3 regions of the Ruminococcus sp. OA3 genome follow, and region 1 is predicted to be linked to each of the others. Evidence: a T-box and tRNA genes for the amino acid it is inferred to sense, from the RefSeq annotation. Region 1 holds a T-box; the other regions hold tRNA genes.
What was found. The T-box of region 1 lies ahead of MCG98_RS17125 (valine--tRNA ligase). A T-box ahead of a tRNA ligase gene usually reads a tRNA of that ligase, here a tRNA-Val.
Positions count from the first base shown of each region.

Region 1 (5,251 bases):
CCAGATTTTATTTGCAAAATTCCTGCTCGCCTCAACACGCTCCCAATAGAAACGCATATCATTTCCCGGTGCATTTCCCGTAATGAGCGTCAGACGCAGTGCATCTGCACCATACTGGTCGATCACCTCAAGCGGATCTATGCCGTTGCCCAGAGATTTACTCATCTTACGCCCTTCGGAATCACGCACGAGTCCATGGATCAGTACATGATCAAACGGGGATTTGCCCGTCTGTTCCAAGCCTGAAAACACCATACGGATAACCCAGAAGAAAATGATATCGTATCCTGTAACCAGGACGTTAGTCGGATAAAAGTACTCCAGTTCCGGAGTTTTCTCGGGCCAGCCGAGTGTAGAAAACGGCCACAGTGCTGACGAAAACCAGGTATCCAGAGTATCCTCGTCCTGTGTCAGATGCTTACATCCACATTCCGGACATTTATCCGGGACTTTTCTGTCAACGACCACTTCACCACACTGATCACAGTAATACGCCGGGATCCGATGCCCCCACCAGAGCTGTCTGGAAATACACCAGTCACGAATATTTTCCAGCCAGTGGAGATAAATTTTGTCAAAACGTTCCGGAACAAAATTCAGTTCCTCTGTATCCAGCACTTCAATTGCCGCCTTCGCCATCTCTTTCATACGCACAAACCACTGCGGCTTGATCATGGGCTCTACCGTCGTCTTACAGCGGTCATGTGTCCCCACATTATGAGCATGTTCTGTCACCTTTACGAGCAGCCCCTGCTCTTTTAGATCTGTGACGATGGCCTTGCGGGCGTCATACCTGCTCATGCCGGCATATTTACCGCCGCGCCCGTTGATCGTGGCATCGTCATTCATGATATTAATTTCTTCCAGATCATGGCGTTTTCCGACTTCAAAGTCATTCGGGTCATGTGCCGGGGTAATCTTTACGCATCCCGTTCCGAACTCCTGATCCACGTATTCATCTGCAATAACCGGAATCTCACGGTCTGTCAGCGGAAGTTTCAGCATCTTGCCCACCAGATGCGCATATCGCCCGTCATTCGGGTTTACCGCAACTGCCGTATCTCCCAGCATGGTTTCCGGACGTGTCGTCGCGATCTCCACAAATTCCCCTTCCTCGCCCACTACGGGATACCTGATATGCCAGAAATGCCCTGCCTGCTCAGTATGCTCAACCTCAGCATCCGATATCGATGTCTGGCACACCGGGCACCAGTTGATGATCCTGCTTCCGCGGTAAATGTAACCTTTCTCATACAGTTTCAGGAAAACTTCCTCAACTGCTTTGGAACATCCTTCGTCCATGGTAAAACGTTCCCGCTCCCAGTCCGCCGAAGAGCCCATCTTTTTGAGCTGGTTGATAATTTTTCCGCCGTACTCTTCCTTCCATTCCCAGGCATATTTTAAAAACTCTTCTCTTCCGATTTCATCTTTATCGATGCCGCGCTCCTTCAGGCTTTCAGTGACTTTAACCTCGGTCGCGATCGCGGCGTGGTCTGTTCCCGGCTGCCAGAGCGCCTCATATCCCTGCATACGTTTAAACCGGATCAGAATATCCTGCATGGTATTGTCAAGCGCGTGTCCCATATGCAGCTGTCCTGTAACATTTGGCGGCGGCATAACAATGGTAAACGGTTTTTTATCCGGATTAACCTTTGCATGAAAATATCCTTTCTCCATCCAGTTCTGGTAAATACGGTCTTCCATCCCTTTGGGATCGTATGTCTTTGCCAATTCTTTACTCATAATTTCCTCCGTTAAATTGAAAACGCCCTTTACACAATCTGTGTAAAGGGCGAATGATCGCGGTACCACCTTTGTTCGGAGTATAGCACTCCATCTCTTAAGTTCCATAACGCCGAACGCAGCGTGCCGGCTTACTGCCCGAAAAGGGCGTTCACCCGGCCGGTTCAAAAGCTACCTTCCATTTCCACTTTCCCCGGTGCGGCTTCCAGCCAGCGGCCGCTCCTCTCTGTCAGGGTCTTGAAATGTACTCCTCTTTCTCACAACCTTTTTCTTGCTTAATCATAATCATCTTTCCCGCTTTTGTCAAGGTTTTTTACCGCAGATTGCCCGGATACTCTCCCAGACATAGTCTTTCGCACTCTCTCTTTCCATCCGTCCGTACCCGTCCGGGAAGTTCAGATAGGAGAGATACATGACCAGAGCTGCCAGTATGGACGACGCCAGCATCGAACAGGGAATATCAGCGGACAGTTCTTCCGTCTCCTGTCCCCGCTTTGCCAGCCTCAGCAGATAATGATTGATGTCACAGGGAGAGTGTCCCTGTCTCTTAAGTTCCCTTCGAATCGATTCAGGGAGCTCATCCATCCGCTCCATCAGCTGCAACAGACGCATAAAAGAGGTTTTCCTCTCATAATTTTCCTCAATCCAGTCCAGAAGCTTTCTGATAACCTCCTCGAAACTGCCGGCAGACTGTATCATGACCTGAATCTCCTCCGCCGTCATTTCCAGTTCATAGACCAGCGTCTGCGTGATAATCTCTTCCTTGCTGGAAAAATACTCATAAACCGTGCCTTTGCCGATCCCGGCCTCCGCTGCAATCTCAGAAACTTTAAGGCTGTCCGGCGCCAGTCCTTTATCCAGGAATGCAATCACTGCCTTAAAAACCGCCTGCTTTTTCGGCGGAAGAAATAAATGTTCAGATTTCATCCAGCTCCTCCTCTCCTTCGGACCAGTATTTTTTACGGTTCAGTGCGTCGTAGATACATGGCACTACAAACAGTGTCAGCAGTGTGCCATACAGCAGACCTCCGATGACAACCACCGCCATTCCCTGCATCATATCGGATCCCGTTCCGACACCGACAGCCATCGTTGCCAGTCCCAGTATCGTTGTCAGAGCCGTCATCATGATGGGGCGCATTCTCGTTTTTCCTGCCTCGATAATGGCCTCTTTCTTCTCTGTTCCTTCCCTGCGCAGCTGGTTGATGTAATCCACCAGCACGATTCCATTATTTACAATGATACCCGACAGCATGATAAATCCGATCATGGCGATGATACTCAGATCCTGTCCCGTCAGCAACAGCCCCAGAAAACCGCCTGTAAATGCCAGCGGAATGGTAAACATGACAATAAACGGGGACAGCAGTGACTGAAACTGTGCCACCATGATCAAATAGATAAATGCAACAGCCAGCAGCAGCATCTTCATCAGCTCTGTCATCGATTCTCTGATCGTCTCATCCTCTCCCGCCATTTCAATCGTATACCCCTCGGGCGCATCGTATGATTTCAGTTCTTTATCCACCGCAGCCGCTACCTTTGTCACATTATAACCATCTGCGATGGATGCCGAAACACTGATATAACGGCTCTGTGCATCTCTCGATATTGCAGTCATCCCTTTTGCGTTCACAAAATCCACAACCTTCGTGACAGCCACTTCCTGCTCTTCACCGTCTTTGTCAGTATACGTCAGACTGAATTTTTTCACATCGCTTCTTGTATAAGTCTTTGTATTCTCATCGATGACGTCAACGTCGTAATCTTTAATATCTGTAGCGATCGAAGTCGCAGACTTTGACTCAGCCAGCTTTGCTGAAATCTGCTGAAAGACCTGTGCTACTGTAAGATTGTATTCCGACGCCTTTTCCTTATTTACTACAATTCTTTCCTCCTCGGCAGACTCCTCCTGCCCGTCGGAAACTTCTGTTGTCCCCGGAACCTTTTCCACCAGCTCCGCCACATCGGAGGCGACAGCCTGCAGCTTGTCCAGATCTTTTCCTTTGATCTCCACACTTATCCCGCTGCCTCCCAGAGCCGACATGTCCATGCTGGATGCTGATACCTCCACTTCACAGTTCAAATCCTCTGTCCGCGACAAAATCTCCTCCGCAAGTTCGTCATTTGAGAGCTCCATATCTTCCTTCAGCGTCAGATACATGGTAGCCGTCTCCGTGTCAGATCCACTTCCCATTCCCAGAAGAGCCATGCCGGAATCCGAACCCGCCATGGCTCCGATGGACTCCACATCAGGGAGACCAGAGAGCCGTTCCATAATCTCATCGGACATTTTTCCTGTCTCATCAAGAGTTGCGCCTTCGGGCATTGTTATATTGATATTGACCTGCGTGCTCTCCATTTCGGGCATGTACACCAGTCCTCTGGAAATACACAGCCAGGCGCTCACTCCGAGAAGTGCTAATGCCCCCAGAAGGACTGCCGGTTTGATACGGAGTACTTTTTTCATCACGTTTCCGTAAGCACTCAGCAGCCTGTCAAACATAGGCTGCCTTTGTTCCTTTACGTTCTTTAACATCCCCGCCGACATCATGGGCACAAGCGTCAGAGCTATGAAAAGACTGGCAAGAAGTGAATACGCAATCGTCAGTCCCATATCCACAAACAGCTGTCTCGTGATCCCTTCCGTAAACACAATCGGCAGAAATACACAGATTGTGGTAAGCGTGGAAGCCATGATAGCACCTGCTACCTGTCTCGCGCCTGCCACAGCGGCTTTTTTCCTGGTATATCCAAGGCTTCTCAGACGGTATATATTCTCTATGACAACGATAGAGTTATCCACCAGCATTCCAACACCGAGCGCCAGACCTGAAAGAGAAATAATATTCAGCGTGATACCGGAGAAATACATCAGTATGACCGCTGTCAGCACACTGATCGGGATAGAGCATGCCACGATCGACGTCGGGCGCACATCCCGCAGAAACAGATACAGCACAATGATAGCAAGAATGGCTCCATACATCAGATTCTGCAGAACAGAAGCCACTACCATATCGATGTAGATCCCCTGGTCCATCAGCACGGTAAAATGGAGTCCGCTATCTGCCTCCTGTGCACCCTCAAAATAATCCAGAATACGGTCGGAGACTTCACTGGTCGCATATCCCGTCTGCTTCTGCATGGTAAGCAGAACTCCCGGCTGTCCATTGACAGATGCATAGACTTCTGAAGAGTTATCAACCTTTATCACATCCGCCACATCGGACAGTCTGACCGGTTCGAGATCAGCAATTCCCATGTCAAAGAGTACAAGATCCCTCATCTCATCAGCATCCTGAAACTTATCACCCACGCGAACCAGATATTTGGCATTATCCTCCGTCACATACCCCGCAGGCATACTGAAGTTCTGCGCTGCAAGTATCTGTGATACCATATCCGCAGTGATCGTTTTTGCTATATCTGCGCTCTTCAGCGCTTTACTCTTCTGTTCGTCCAGTTCTTCCTGTCCGTCTTCCAGCTGCTCTTTTCCTGCTGTTAT
Region 1 is NZ_JAKNTO010000001.1:3,723,517-3,728,767, forward strand. It holds gene MCG98_RS17125 (valine--tRNA ligase) at 1-1,743, opposite strand, end outside; T-box leader at 1,786-2,013, opposite strand; gene MCG98_RS17130 (TetR/AcrR family transcriptional regulator) at 2,047-2,670, opposite strand; gene MCG98_RS17135 (efflux RND transporter permease subunit) at 2,660-5,251, opposite strand, start outside.

Region 2 (5,251 bases), 2.0 Mb from region 1:
GAGAGTTTTTGAGCACTTATAAACATGCACCGAACCCTATGGAACAACTCGGATCTTTCGTATACACCCGTACTTATTCCAGATATCTGCCTAAGTTTGGACGGCGTGAATTCTGGTGGGAGACGGTGCGGCGTGCCGTAGAGTATAACTGCTCATTGGCACCCACTTCAAAAGACGAGGCCAGGAAGCTGTACGATAATATTTATCATCTGCGTCAGTTTTTATCGGGACGGACACTCTGGGTTGGAAATACCCCTGTAGCAGATGCCTATCCCATGGCAAATTACAACTGTGCATTTGAGGTGATTGATGATTTCAGTGCCTATCATGATCTGTTTTATCTGCTGATGGTAGGAAGTGGCGTGGGAGTGAGGGTATTGAAAGAAGATGCCGAAAGACTTCCAAAGATCCGCACGGATATTGAGATACTGCACAAGGCATACGACGGCTGCCCGCCACAGGACCGCCTGGAATTTACAGATCTGACTTTCACTAAGGACACGGCAGTTCTGTCTGTCGGTGATTCAAAGGAGGGGTGGGCTCAGGCTCTGAGTCACTATTTCGATATACTGAGTAATCATGAATACAGTAAAATACGGGAGATTGTGGTAAATTATGATTCGATCCGTCCCAGAGGAGAAAGATTGAAAACCTTTGGAGGGACAGCCAGCGGTCATGAGTCTATGATGGCAATGCTGGGAAAAATACACAGGGTAATACGGGCTGCCGGGGACAGAGATAAGGCTGCACGGACACAGCTGCAGCCCATCGACCTGCTGGACATCGCCAATATTATCGGTGAAAATGTAGTCTCCGGAGGAGTACGGAGGACATCAGAGATTGGTCTTATAGATGCAGACGATCAGGTGTGTATCAAAGCAAAGAGCAATCTGTACCGCCAGATCAACGGACGGTGGGAGCTGGATCAGTCCATCGCCCACAGACAGATGAGCAACAATTCGATCTATTATAAGAAAAAGCCATCCAGAGAACAGCTTCACTGGCATATGCAGCAGATGCGCTACTCCGGGGAACCGGGATGGATCAATGAGGAGGCCGGAAAGAAGCGCCGGCCGAATTTTAACGGATGCAACCCGTGCGGGGAAGTACTTATGGACAGTCACGGACTCTGCAATCTGACGACACTGAATGTCATGGGATTTGTTCGGGATGGTAAGCTGGATGAGCAGGCATTGCTGGAGGCACAGAGGCTGTCAGCCAGAGCCGGATACCGCATGACCTGCCGTGACCTGGAGATACACCGCTGGAATACTGTACAGAAAAGAGACCGCCTTTTGGGCTGTTCGATGACTGGGTGGCAGGATATGGTCAACGCTACGGGGATGTCTGTGGAAAATCAAAGGAAGCTTCTTGATAAACTTCGCAGAGAAGCTCATGAAGCGGCAGAACAGCTCGCCGACAGACTGGGCACCGGAAAACCGCTGCTGGTGACAACCATCAAACCGGAGGGGACGTTGTCCCTGCTGCCGACAGTTTCAAGCGGTGTTCATTATTCACATTCTCCTTACTATATAAGGAGGGTAAGAATTAATGCGGCTGATCCCCTGTGCCGGGTATGTGAAGAACTGGAATATCCGGTGCTGCCTGAGGTGGGGCAGAATCCGGAGAATGCGACAACAAAGGTTGTGGAATTCCCGGTAAAGGCACCAGCCGGTAAAGTGAAGGCAGATGTATCCGCAATAGAGCAGCTGGAAACTTATAAAATGTTCATGGAGCATTATGTGGACCATAATTGTTCTATCACTGTTCATGTGCGGGAAGATGAGTGGGAAGATACGGAACAGTGGGTGTGGGACAACTGGGATGATGTGGTTGCTCTGTCGTTTTTAAGTTATGATGACAGCTTTTATGAATTACTGCCCTACGAAGCCATTACTAAGGAGGAGTACGATGCACGTAAAGCAGCTATGAGACCATTTAACCCATCGCTTCTTACACGGTATGAATACGAAGAATCAGATTTTGATATTGGAGATTCTGACTGTTCGACCGGGGCATGCCCGGTCAGATAGTGGTACCGGGCCCATAATGGACTTTTAAATGAGAGATAGTTGTTTGAGTGATACCCAAGGTACGGGTATCGCTCAACGCATACGTAAAATATCGATTAAAACAGTGTGTATCAGATCATCAGATCTGCCGAAAATCCCATCAGATAACTGCAGAGATAAATAATAAACTCTTTTGGGGAAGGTTTTTCGATTAAATGGCGGTTAGCGATCTTGTCCAGCTTCTTTCGGTTACCGTAATCCCAGCAGTCACATACAGCTCTGGATATACTGCGAGAGATTGATTTAACAGGAAGCTCAGTTTCATCAGATATTAATGGATAGATCTGACGCTCAAGACAGAATCCATAATATATTTGAAAATCACAACAATAATGCACCGCCAGAGCTAAATGGTAATAACTTTTGTGACATGGGTGTCCGGATACTGACTGAATGAGTAATATAACATTTTTTATCGGCATAATAAACCATCCTTGTATAAGTATTTTGTATACAATATTATACTGAGTCAATTGAAAAAGAAGAAAAAAATGACATCATTAGATAAAATTAGACAAATAATGAGTTCCATTTTACACATACTAATACAGAAAAAATGGAGGATTCAATTGAAGATACATTCAAATACAGTAGGGATGGTATATTTATGCCAAAGCTGAAAAAAGCAGATGCCATTAAGACAGAAGATTTTATCTGCCTGGGATACATTAAAAAACAAAACAATATGAGCAGTCTCATTCTCGCAAAATATAGCCGGGATGATAAATTCGTTGTGAATTATCACGTTACAATTGAGATCAGCTCAAATTGGCTTTGTCACTACAGCATGGTGGAGACAGAGTGTCCATTTTTTAAAATTCCCAAAGGATGCCTGTATGCTATATGGATTGAACCGATTGTCTGCACTGTTGAATACCTGCCGTCTGAAAAAATCGGTTTTCGCCGGGCAGTATTTAAGACGATGCACTATGATAAGAAACCGGAAGAGTGCCGGGTCATTTAAAAGAATCCCCCGGCTTTTTAAGCCGGGGGGGGGAAAACTATTCACATATTGGATCTTCTATCAGGGTTGCTACTACAAATTCATGTTTATGATCAGAATTGCAGGAAGTACATCCTTTTATAAGATGCACATGACGCCCGCAGCCAACATCAATAGCAGGACCGGATGTGCCGCAGAATTCGTGTTTATGACCATCGCATGAATCAGTAGTAAATTCTACTTCGTGAACATGGCTACCGTCACAGGGGATCGCATCACCTGATACGGTTGCAAATCTATGATTATGAGCATTTTCACAACACCCTTTAATTTTTGTACTGCCAAGTATTTCATGATTATGCTGTTTCGGACAGTGAGAAGCTTCAACAAAGTTTGAATTCATATTATTACCTTTCATTTCCAGTTTTGATATAATATGAAAAAAATTGTGCCAATGTGACAAAAAACGATTGTGATAAGCGCCTGGAACAGAGCAAAAGAAAAGAGGGGCAGAACTAAAAAACGAAACAATAAAAAACCCGCAAACTCTGAGTTTACGGGACTTTTTTGAGTAGCGAGAAAGGGATTTGAACCCCCGACACCACGGGTATGAACCGTGTGCTCTAGCCAACTGAGCTATCTCGCCAAAACATATGAAATTTTACTTTTTTCAAAGTAAGTGGGACCTATAGGGCTCGAACCTATGACCCTCTGCTTGTAAGGCAGATGCTCTCCCAGCTGAGCTAAGATCCCAGAATATTACAGTGGATTCAGACGTTTTATTTGTCTCAACCGCAACCTGCTCTGCTATTATATAATTGTAAAAAGAAAAAGTCAATACCTAAATTAAAAAAAATGAAATAATATTTTTTAGGGTGAATAACATGAAAAATGTCATAAACGCACCCTGCAAAGCTATTGGCATATTATGAGGTAAGAGAGTATATGCTGCAGCTTCAGAAGTTATGAGAAGTTTTTGAACAAAGGTGGCTGAAAGTATACTCTCGCAATTAGAATATAAGTATTAAGGAGAATGTATAATGGGCAGAGATATATCAAAATGTCATCCGCGCCTGCAGGAACTCGCCGCTGAATTGAAGGCTGAGTGTGCCAAACAGGGATATGAGATAGCGATAGGTGAAAGTTTTCGAAGTGTGGCAGAGCAGGATGCGCTGTACGCTCAGGGGAGGACAAAACCGGGGCAGATTGTGACGAATGCACCGGGCAGTTCCTACAGCTCCATGCATCAGTGGGGGGTAGCCTTTGATTTTTACAGAAATGATGGAACAGGGGCGTACAATGAAAATGGAAACTTCTTTGAACATGTAGGGGCGATCGGTAAATCTCTTGGACTGGAATGGGGAGGAGACTGGACGTCACCGGTGGACCGTCCACATTTTCAGCTCCCTGACTGGGGCAGTACACCGTCACGGCTGAAAAATATATACGGAAATATCAATTCGTTTATGAAAACCTGGGGAAATCCCGGAGGAACCAATACAGCACCGTCACAGGATAACTGGGTACTGCGTTTGCAGCAGGAGCTGGTAAGACAGGGCTACCGCCCAGGTAAGGTGGATGGGATTGCAGGGCCCAATACACTGAATGGATGCCCCACAGTGCGTAAGGGCGCAAGCGGGGGTATAACCAGGCTGATTCAGGAGAAACTGTCTAATGTATATAAAATTGGAATCGGGACTTCTGGGGCAGACGGAATCTTCGGAAAGGATACAGAAGCGGCTGTTATGGAATTTCAGAAGCAGAAAGGTCTGTCAATTGACGGTATTGTAGGCAAAAAGACCTGGCGTGCACTGCTGGATCTGTAAACATGCAGTGGTTCATCTGAGTAAAAGTTTATATTGCTGCGTAAATTCTGTTTGAAAATAGATGTATGGTACGGTATGATAAAAAAAACGGAGGGAAATGCATATGAGAATAGGAATGGGATATGATGTACACCGGCTGGAAGAAGGCCGAAAACTGATCCTGGGAGGCGTTGAAATTTCATATGAGAAGGGTCTGTTGGGGCATTCGGATGCAGATGTGGTTGTACACGCCATTATGGATGCACTTCTGGGAGCTGCGGCGCTGCGAGATATTGGAACTCATTTTCCGGACACGGATCCGCAGTACCGTGGTATTTCCAGTATTCTGCTTCTGGAGAAAGTAGGAAAACTGCTCGAGGAAGAGCGGTACATTATCAACAATATCGACGCGACGATAATTGCGCAGAAGC
Region 2 is NZ_JAKNTO010000001.1:1,692,040-1,697,290, forward strand. It holds gene nrdJ (ribonucleoside-triphosphate reductase, adenosylcobalamin-dependent) at 1-2,033, shown strand, start outside; gene MCG98_RS07650 (sporulation initiation factor Spo0A C-terminal domain-containing protein) at 2,144-2,494, opposite strand; gene MCG98_RS07655 (hypothetical protein) at 2,680-3,036, shown strand; gene MCG98_RS07660 (YmaF family protein) at 3,074-3,418, opposite strand; tRNA gene MCG98_RS07665 (tRNA-Met) at 3,588-3,661, opposite strand; tRNA gene MCG98_RS07670 (tRNA-Val) at 3,696-3,768, opposite strand; gene MCG98_RS07675 (peptidoglycan-binding protein) at 4,056-4,841, shown strand; gene ispF (2-C-methyl-D-erythritol 2,4-cyclodiphosphate synthase) at 4,945-5,251, shown strand, end outside.
Region 2: it encodes a tRNA-Val, which carries the amino acid that the T-box ahead of MCG98_RS17125 (valine--tRNA ligase) is inferred to sense. The anticodon was not compared.

Region 3 (5,251 bases), 1.1 Mb from region 1:
CCGGCTTTTCTGGCAAACAGGATAGACAGCCCGAGTGTAAATCCTGTTATCGCCATGAGATAAAAATTAATGACCGTACCTGTTGCGCCTATGGCGGCCAGCGCAAGTTCGCCTTCCACGTTTCCGACAATAAATGCATCCGCCCAATTGTAGAGCTGCTGCAAAACACCGCTGAGAATGAGGGGAATACTGAATTTTATCAGCACAGAAGCGATGCTTTTCTGCGTATTTTGTATTTCTGTAAAACGCATGATTTCACCTCGGGATCATATGTAATGGAGGGTAAGAGTACCCAGCGAGTAAAATTTCTGGTCTGCACAAAAAAATACCGTATGCAAAGGTAGCCTTGCATACGGTAGGTGCTCACCCGTTTCATTAAATTTATGCCATTACTATAGCATGTTTTTGAGTCTTTGACAAGTTTAAATCAACGGGCTATTCTTTCACGTGAGTCCGTATCCCCTGATGGAACTGAAACCGTATACGGCCAAATATCTTATAGTACGGGGGCGTATCTGCGTGGTAGCTGAAAACTCTCCATTCAATATAATCCAGGCATGGGATTGCAAGTGCTGATATAACGCACCATGCAAGAAAAAAAAAGAAATTTACCTGGCCGTCGGCACTGGACAGCCAGAGTCCGCGGTAATCCCAGATGTGGTAATCCATATTGACGAGTCTGCCGCAGACCCATTCAGACAATGTGCAGCAGGTACCGCTCATCAATACCTGAAGGATATAGTCCAGCTCATAAGAAAACAGGTTGTTCAGTCCGGTTAAGAATACAGTGCCGCAGAAGCCTGCCAGAAAGAACATGGTGTGATCCGAGCGCTGACGGAAGAGTATTTCGATCCCTACGTATATGAGGCCGCAGAAAACAAACAGAGATGTGTATTTCATGAGGAGAATCTGAATTTGTTTCATCACTAAAAACCTCCGATCATTCACATGAGAATCAGATTTAGTATCTTACCGGCCTGTAAAATCTATACGCTGTCGTTGACGTTTTACAGAAAATCCCTTATGATAATCATGGAATTGAAAAGAAATGAGGAGATTTATGAATATTTTAAATATTGAACATATCAGCAAAATATATGGAGATAAAAAAATTTTTGATGATGTCTCCTTTGGAATTCATGAGGGAGATAAAATCGGGATTATCGGTATCAATGGAACCGGTAAAACGACGCTGCTCAGGATGATCGCAGGAGAAGAGGAGCCGGATGAGGGGCAGGTGATTACACAGAATGGCCTGCGTGTTGCATATTTGCCGCAGAATCCGGAATATCCAAAAGACAGTACGGTATTTTCCTATGTGACGGAAGGGATACCGGAGACAGACTGGACAGCCAGGAGTGAGGCGAAGAGTGCTTTGAATCAGCTGGGCATTACTGATCACGATGAACTCCTGTGCCATCTGTCCGGAGGTCAGAAAAAGAAGACCGCACTTGCAAAAACGTTGATCTCTGCGTTTGATGTACTTCTGCTGGATGAGCCGACGAATCATCTTGATAATAAAATGCTGACCTGGCTGGAAGAATATCTGAATAAATTCCGGGGAGTTATTGTTATGGTTACGCACGACCGGTATTTTTTGGACAGGGTGACCAATAAAATCCTGGAGATCGATCATGGGCAGTTATACGGGTATGATGCCAATTATTCAAAGTTTCTGGAGATGAAAGCTCAGCGTGAAGAGATGGAAGCGGCATCTGAGCGAAAGCGAAAGAGTGTCCTGCGTATGGAGCTTGAATGGGCCAGGCGTGGATGCCGTGCGAGAACTACGAAACAAAAAGCCAGGCTGGAGAGGCTGGAAGCGCTGAAAAACGGTGGGGTTTTAACATATAATCAGACAATAGAAGTGGATGCAGTGGAAACCAGGATGGGTAAAAAAACGGTGGAGCTGCATCATGTCAGCAAAAATTACGGCGGCAAAAAACTGATTGAAGATTTTAATTATATTGTACTGAGGAATCAGCGTCTTGGGATTATTGGCCCGAATGGCTGCGGAAAGTCTACGCTTTTGCGAATTATCGCCGGACTGGAACAGCCGGATTCAGGTGAGGTAGTATCGGGTGAAACGATCAGGATTGGTTATTTTGCTCAGGAAGTACCGGATATGGACACGGATCAGAGAGTTATCGATTATATCAAGGATGTGGCAGAATATATCCCGACAAAGGATGGAAGAATCACGGCATCCCAGATGCTGGAACGTTTTTTATTCACGCCGGATATGCAGTATTCACCTGTGTCGAAGCTGTCCGGTGGAGAGAAAAAGAGGCTGTATCTGCTGAAGGTGATTTTTACCGGAGCAAATGTATATCTGTTTGACGAGCTGAGCAATGACATTGATATTCCGACCCTGACGATACTTGAAGATTTTCTGACAACGTTTCCGGGAATTATCATCACAGTATCGCATGACCGGTATTTTCTGGACAATGTGGTGGACCGTATCTTTGAGTTTGACGGCAACGGACATCTTCAGCAGTATGAAGGAGGCTATACGGACTATCTGGAGGCTAAAAGAACAGGGGAATCTAAAAGCCGGGAGTCCGGAAAAACTGAAAGCACTGGAAATTCCGAAAAGAAAAAAACACAGGGTAAAGACTGGAAGAAAAATGCCCCTGTAAAATTGAAGTTCACTTACAAAGAGCAGAAAGAGTTTGAGACGATTGATGATGAGATTGCCGTTCTTGAGGAGAAGATTGAGAAACTGGATGATGATATGCTGGCGAATGCCACGAATTCACTGAGGCTGTCAGAGCTGACCGCAGAAAAAGAAAAGACAGAGGCCATACTGGAAGAAAAGATGGAGCGCTGGGTCTATCTGAATGATCTGGCTGAACGCATCGAGGCGCAGAAGTAAACGCCCCGGTGCGCGAAAGATTATCTGATAAGATTTTTATATTCCGGATGTTCTCCAAACCATTTCACCGCGTATGAACAGGTTAAAACAGCCTTCTTGTTTTGAGACTGCAGAAGCTTTGCGACAGTCTCCATAAGTTTGCCCGCCACTCCCTGACCTCTCAGAGAGTTGTCTACAAAGGTATGATTAATATTCACGGTATCATCACTTATAGCAGGAAACGTAACTTCCGCAAGTGTGTTATCCCTGTCGTCAGGTAAATAGATTCTGTTTTTATCATGATTGAAATTCATGTTATTGCCTCCTGTCTGTGGATCATAGTATATGGTAAAGAAAAGCGATAAATCCAACTTGTTACACGGATCTATCGCTTTTTTGAACTGGAGCATACGGGGCTCGAACCCGTGACCTCAACAATGCCATTGTTGCGCGCTCCCAGCTGCGCTAATGCCCCATATGGAAGCAATGGGGCTCGAACCCATGGCCTCTCGCGTGTCAGGCGAACGCTCATCCCAGCTGAGCTATGCTTCCATATGAGAACATTGTATCAGATAAGGTACCTTCTGCGCAACAGAAAATTCTCAGTAAACGTCATGAATAGACATAACATAGCTGTGCATTTCCTGGCGGGAGGATATCTCACGTGCTCCATCGACGACCGCATTTTGTTTTTCCTGGGGAAGTCCGGAAAAGTGACTCATGATTTCAGGATGTAATGCAAGTTCCATGGTAAAGCCGATCGGCAGCTCTTCATTATCAAGCATAGATGTTGCCTCCTTTCCAATCTGTTGTTTTTATGTAGTATGTGGTTATTTTTATGAATTATACAGTGACACCGAACTGGAAAAGGACACAAAAAACAAAAAAATATGATATAATAGGAAAAAGACAGAAAGCCAATGCTGAAACAGTGAGGTACGGAGGGAACACAGTATGAAAGTAGTTGCGTTTAACGGAAGTCCCCGTAAAAGGGGCAATACAGAACAATGTCTGAAAATCGTTGAGAAAGAATTAAATGCGCAGGATATTGAACTGGAAATCATACAGGTGGGTGCGAAGGCAAAACCGTGTACTGCCTGCAGTAAATGTATGGAGACCGGAAGCGGCCATTGCGTTCAGGGGGATGAAGTGAATAACTGGATTGACAAAATGGTGGAAGCAGACGGAATCATCCTGGCGTCGCCGGTGTATTATGGTGGTATTGCCGGAGGTATGAAATGCTTCCTTGACCGGGCATTTCTTGCAGCGGGCAGCAGACTGCACCACAAAGTTGGAGCGGCGCTGGTTACACTGCGCAGGTCAGGGGGACTGGAGACTTACCAACAGCTCAACGCATATCTGAATACAATGGAGATGGTGATCGCAACTTCCGATTATTGGCAGGCAGCGCATGGTCTGGATGCGGGGGAAGTGCTTCAGGATACGGAAGGCGTGGAAGTAATGGCTAAACTAGGGCGCAATGTTGCGTGGCTGGTGAAGCTGATTCATGACGCGAAGGGAAGGATTGATCCGCCTGCCACAAAGCAGAGAACGATGACAAATTTTATACGCTAAAAACTTAAGTACATACCCCCCTGCATTCATAATATATTGAACGGCAGGGGGAAGTTACTGTTATTCTCAATGATCAGATTCATAGGCGATCAGAGAGATATGTTTTCCAAGCTCTGAGCTGATTCTCTGTTCACACGCCTGAATTTCTGAACAGCAGGAGTCTGAGATGTCTGCGATACTGTAAGATTCTGCTGCTATTGCCTGTTCCATCACGTCATCCATTTTGGAGTGACAGGAAGAAGGCAGATCCATGGCATTGGTTGTGATTTTACTTTCCATTTTTAACACCACCTTTCTGAATCAGTATGTGCATGAGCTGAGAAAATATGTAAGTGAGGACAAAAAACATCAGGGAGGGGAGTTCATGAAAAGGGCAGTAAAAGTTTTGCGGTGGATATTTGGTGTTTTATTTATTCTGTCCGCTGCAGTGTTTTTATTTTCGGCGGCTGATGTGACGTCGGCAAAAACAACGAAAACATCCGCAATGGAAATCCACTTTATCGATGTGGGACAGGCGGACAGTATTTTGATAACATCCAACAGAGGCAGCCTTTTGATCGATGCCGGCAACAATGAAGACGGTATGACAGTTGTAGATTACCTTGAGCGGCTGAAAATCAAAAAGCTGGACTACGTGGTCTGCACACATCCCCACGAAGACCATATTGGCGGGATGGATGATGTCATTGATGCATTTGATATCGATACAGTCTTAATGCCGGATAAGACACATACATCTCGGACCTTTCTTGATGTGCTGGAGGCTTTGCAAGAGAAAAACCTGGAGATTACACTGGCTCATGCGGGAGATGTGTATCCGAT
Region 3 is NZ_JAKNTO010000001.1:2,596,031-2,601,281, forward strand. It holds gene MCG98_RS11600 (MATE family efflux transporter) at 1-251, opposite strand, end outside; gene MCG98_RS11605 (hypothetical protein) at 436-924, opposite strand; gene MCG98_RS11610 (ABC-F family ATP-binding cassette domain-containing protein) at 1,061-2,875, shown strand; gene MCG98_RS11615 (GNAT family N-acetyltransferase) at 2,896-3,168, opposite strand; tRNA gene MCG98_RS11620 (tRNA-Ala) at 3,257-3,329, opposite strand; tRNA gene MCG98_RS11625 (tRNA-Val) at 3,333-3,406, opposite strand; gene MCG98_RS11630 (hypothetical protein) at 3,457-3,639, opposite strand; gene MCG98_RS11635 (flavodoxin family protein) at 3,809-4,429, shown strand; gene MCG98_RS11640 (hypothetical protein) at 4,496-4,708, opposite strand; gene MCG98_RS11645 (ComEC/Rec2 family competence protein) at 4,794-5,251, shown strand, end outside.
Region 3: it encodes a tRNA-Val, which carries the amino acid that the T-box ahead of MCG98_RS17125 (valine--tRNA ligase) is inferred to sense. The anticodon was not compared.